Regions from separate parts of the Streptomyces sp. SCL15-4 genome, predicted to be linked through region 1. Evidence: predicted binding sites of a transcription regulator. Region 1 holds the regulator's gene; the other holds the start of a gene.
What was found. The regulator HspR, encoded in region 1, represses chaperone genes until heat shock. The targets are predictions, from matches to a motif close to TTGAGNNNNNNNNNCTCAA.
Positions count from the first base shown of each region.

Region 2: the regulator HspR is predicted to act here: its motif matches at 1,482-1,500, upstream of lon (endopeptidase La).

Region 1 covers NZ_JAOBTQ010000001.1:4,017,595-4,019,983, reverse strand. Annotated here, with positions in the region: partial or broken gene dnaJ (molecular chaperone DnaJ) at 1-709, shown strand, start outside; gene SCK26_RS17505 (heat shock protein transcriptional repressor HspR) at 715-1,182, shown strand; partial or broken gene SCK26_RS17495 (PA14 domain-containing protein) at 1,866-2,389, opposite strand, start outside.
Region 2 covers NZ_JAOBTQ010000001.1:3,013,628-3,016,016, reverse strand. Annotated here, with positions in the region: gene SCK26_RS12840 (response regulator transcription factor) at 1-256, opposite strand, end outside; gene SCK26_RS12835 (spermidine synthase) at 369-1,046, opposite strand; gene lon (endopeptidase La) at 1,523-2,389, shown strand, end outside.

The DNA of each region.
Region 1 (2,389 bases):
TCGAGGGCGCCACGGTGCCCCTGCGGATGTCCTCCCAGGCGCCGTGCAAGGCCTGCTCGGGCACCGGCGACAAGAACGGCACACCGCGGGTGTGCCCGACCTGCGTCGGCACCGGACAGGTCGCGCGGGGCTCCGGCGGCGGCTTCTCGCTCACCGACCCCTGCCCCGACTGCAAGGGCCGCGGCCTGATCGCCGAGCACCCCTGTGCGGAGTGCAAGGGCAGCGGACGCGCCAAGTCGTCGCGGACCATGCAGGTCCGCATCCCCGCGGGGGTGACCGACGGCCAGCGCATCCGGCTGCGCGGCAAGGGCGCGCCCGGCGAGCGGGGCGGCCCGGCCGGCGATCTGTACGTGGTCGTGCGGGTCGGGGAGCACCCGGTGTTCGGACGCAAGGGCGACAACCTCACCGTCACCGTGCCGGTGACGTATCCCGAGGCGGCCCTCGGCGGCGAGGTGCGGGTGCCGACCCTCGGCGGCCCGCCCGTGACCCTGAAACTGCCCCCGGAACCCCGAACGGCCGTACGATGCGGGCCCGGGGCAAGGGCGCGGTCCGCAAGGACGGCACCCGCGGCGATCTGCTGGTCACCGTGGAGGTGCGTGTCCCCACGGACCTGTCGGGGAAGGCTCGTGACGCACTGGAGGCGTATCGCGAGGCGACCGCGGGCGAGGACCCGCGGGCGGAGCTGTTCGAGGCCGCGAAGGGAGCTTGAGAGAGATGGATGGCCGTCGTCCCCGCCAGCGCGGTGGTTTCTCACCGTACGAACTGACCGATGAGACCCCGGTCTACGTCATCTCGGTGGCGGCCCAGCTCTCCGGACTCCACCCGCAGACGCTGCGCCAGTACGACCGGCTCGGCCTGGTCTCCCCGGACCGCACCGCGGGACGGGGCCGGCGCTACTCGGCGCGGGACATCGAACTGCTCCGCCAGGTACAGCAGCTGTCGCAGGACGAGGGCATCAACCTGGCCGGCATCAAGCGGATCATCGAGCTGGAGAACCAGGTCGCCGCGCTCCAGTCCCGGGTCGCGGAGCTGGAGGCGGCCCTGGACGGCGCGGCGGCGGCGATGCGGCAGCGCGAGGCCGCGGTGCACGCCTCCTACCGGCGCGACCTGGTGCCGTACCAGGAGGTCCAGCAGACCAGCGCGCTGGTGGTGTGGCGGCCCAAGCGGCAGCAGCAGGACTGACGGCGCGTACAGGCGCACGAAGAGGGGCCCGGGTTCACCCGGGCCCTCTTCTTCTATGCTCCGGCGCCGCCGGCCGTGGGCTCGGGCTCGGTGCCCTCCTCCGGCGTGCCCAGCTCGGTGGCGACCACCACGTCGGCCTCGCCGGTCTGCTTGTAGCGGGAGTTCCCGGACGAGTCGACGGCATCGACGAAGAAGCAGCGCTGATCGCCGTCGGGGACCGTGGTGTGCCGGTAGGAGGTGACGTCGGGCGTCAGCCAGGCGGTCTCGGAGGCGGAACAGACGCTCTCCTCGCCGTCGCTGAGGACCATGCCCACGTAGACGGAGTACCGGTACAGGTCGGTCGCCGGGTTCTGGTCCCAGGTCAGCTCGAAGCCGTAGTCGGTCGGGGTGGCCTTCAGCCCGGTGACGGGCGGCGGCGGGGTGTCGTCCCGGCGCTTGCCGGCGACGGCGGCGGACCGGGCGGACTCGTTGCCCGCCGCGTCCACCGCGGTCACCTGGTAGGAGTAGGTGGTGCCCACCGCGGCCGTGGCGTCCCGGTAGGACGGCTCCGCCGTGCTGCCGAGGAGGGCGTAGGTGCCGGTGGCGCTCGCCGCCCGGTAGACCCGGTAGGAGGCCGCGCCGGATGCGGCGGACCAGCCGAGGCGCAGGCCGTCCCGCTCGGAGGCGTCGGTGATCTCCAGGCCGGCCGGCGCGCCGGGCGCGGTGCGGTCGGCGGTGGTGACGGGCTTGTCGGCCGTGCCCGCGGACTCGTTGCGGGCCTTGTCGTAGGCGCGGACCTCGTAGTAGAAGGTCTCGCCGGTCACCGGCAGAGTGGTGTCGGTGTAGCTGGTGGCGGTGGTCGTCGCCAGCGGCACGGCCTCGAACGGGTGGCCCTGGAGCCGCCGGTAGAGGCGGTAACCGGCGAGGTCCATCTCCTTGTTCTTCGACCAGCTCACCTTGGCCCGGCCGGTCGCGGAGTCGTACGACACCGAGGCCCCGGACGGCACCAGGGGCTTGACCTTGTCCACGTCGGCCGTGGTGCGGGGGTGTAGGCGAAGGAGACGTCCGCGGCGCCGGTCCAGTTGACGAAGTCCACGCGGAGCGTGTGCTTGCCGGAGGGGATCGTGACGTTGACGGTCTTCTTCTGGGTCGTGGAGACGTTCTTCCACAGGTCGACCTTGCGGCTGCCGTCCAGGTACACCCGGATGCCGTCCTGGGCGGTCACCGG
Region 2 (2,389 bases), 1.0 Mb from region 1:
GCACCCGCCGGCACACCTCGAGGCCGTCGAAGCCGGGCAGCATGATGTCCAGGATCAGCAGGTCGGGCTGCCAGGCCTCGGCCGTGTCGACGGCGGCCGGCCCGTCGGCCGCCGTTTGCACCAGAAATCCCTCGGCGCGGAGCCGGGCCGCGATGGCGTCGACGATCGTGGGGTCGTCCTCGACGACCAGTACCCGGCGCTGTGCGCCCGGGGTGGTCGTCGCCGCGCCGCTCTGGGAGGTGTGTGTCTGCTCCATCGCCCGCCCCTGTTGTTGCTTTCCGGAATCCGTGGGGTGATCCCATGTCTGCGTTCGACGCTTGCATGATCCGCGTCAGGGCAGCACATTACGGGGACTCACCGCGCTGTCGCTATCCAGGTCGGACGGCGAGGTGGACGGCGTCGGGAACGCCCCGGGCAACGGGCACCTCTTCGGTACGCACCTGCTGGAACCCGGCATTCCGCAAGGTTCCTTCAAATTCCGGAGAGGGTTCGGCGGACCATACGGCGAGTACTCCGCCGGGCCTCAACACCCTTGTGCAGGCCGCGAGTCCGGCCGGCGAATAGAGGCTTTCGTTGTCCTCGGTGACGGTCCAGCCGGGGCCGTTGTCGATGTCGAGACACAGCGCGTCGAACGTGTCGGATGTCTCATTGACGTAGGTCACCAGATCCGCTCGCACGATCGCGGTGCGCGGGTCGGCGAGCGCGCCGGCGGAGATCTCGGCCAGCGGGCCGTCCCGGTGCCAGCCGATGACGGCGGGCTCCCGCTCCACGACGGTGATCCGCCCCCACCCCGGGTCGGCCGCGGCGTGTGCGAGCGAGAAGCCCACGCCCAGCCCGCCGATCAGCACCGCCGGCGCGGGGCGCCCGTCCAGCGCGTCCCGCGCGGCGTCGACCAGCAGGCGTTCCGAGCGGCCGTCGGAGGTGTCCATCAGGAAGCAGCCGTTGGCGATGATCTGCAGGCGCGCCCCGTGCCTGCGCAGGACCACCTCGCCGTACGGGCCTTCGCGTCGATCCAGGACCACGGGAGTGTCGTACACGGCAGTCATGTCCTCCATCCTGCTCGAACAGGGCCGGACGGTCACGGGAATTGCGCGGTACGCCACGGACGAGTGGTCCCGGGGCGGGGCGCACGGGTGCCCGGCGGGTGGAACGGCGCCGTGAACCGCCGCGCGCGGCGCCGAGGACTCCGGCGCGGGCGTGGCCCGTCCGGTGCGCGCGCCGGTGCCGGCGGCGCGCGCCGCGGCGGGTCCCTCTCCGCCGTACGCGCCGCCGTTCCCGCCGGCGCCGGCGGCGCCGGAGCGGCGCCTCGGCGGGGCGCGGACCGCCGCCGTCCGCCTGGCCGGGTGCCGCCCGATCGTGGCCGTCTTCGCCGCCGGGGTCCGGGGGTCCGGGTCCGAACCGCCGCGGGCCGCCATCCCGTTGGCCGTATCCGATCGCTCACAGCGAACAAGCCCGTGGGAACAATCGGCGGCGCCAGAACATTGAGTCGGCATAGCTCAAGTTGACTGCCTAAGGGGAAATCATGGCTGCTGAGTCACCGGCGTTCACGCTGACCCTGCCCGTGCTGCCGCTCGACGACGAGGTCGTGCTGCCCGGGATGGTGGTTCCGCTGGACCTGAGCGACGCCGAGGTACGGGCCGCAGTGGAGGCCGCGCAGGCCGCCGCCCGTTCCGAACCCGGAAAGCCCAAGGTGCTGCTGGTGCCGCGCATCGACGGCACGTACGCCAGGACCGGCGTCCTCGGCACGGTCGAGCAGGTCGGCCGGCTGGCCGACGGTGACCCCGGGGCCCTGATCCGCGGCCGCAGCCGGGTCCGCATCGGCGCCGGCACCACCGGGCCGGGCGCCGCGCTCTGGGTGGAGGGCGCCCGCGTCGAGGAGAGCGTCCCGGAGCCGCTGCCCGGCCAGGTCGCCGAACTGGTCAAGGAGTACAAGGCGCTCGCCACCAGCTGGCTGCGCAAGCGCGGCGCCTGGCAGGTCGTGGACCGCGTCCAGGCCATCGACGACGTGTCCGCGCTCGCCGACAACTCCGGCTACTCGCCCTTCCTGACCACCGACCAGAAGGTCGAACTGCTGGAGACCGCCGACCCGGTGGCCCGCCTCCGCCTCGCCACCCAGCAACTGCGCGACCACCTCGCCGAGCAGGAGGTGGCCGAGACCATCGCCAAGGACGTCCAGGAAGGCGTCGACAAGCAGCAGCGCGAGTTCCTGCTGCGCCGTCAGCTGGAGGCCGTCCGCAAGGAACTGCGCGAGCTGAACGGCGAGCAGGAGGGCGAGGAGTCCGACGACTACCGCGCCCGCGTGGAGGCCGCCGACCTGCCGGAAAAGGTCCGCGAGGCCGCCCTGAAGGAGGTCGACAAGCTGGAGCGCGCCTCCGACCAGTCGCCCGAG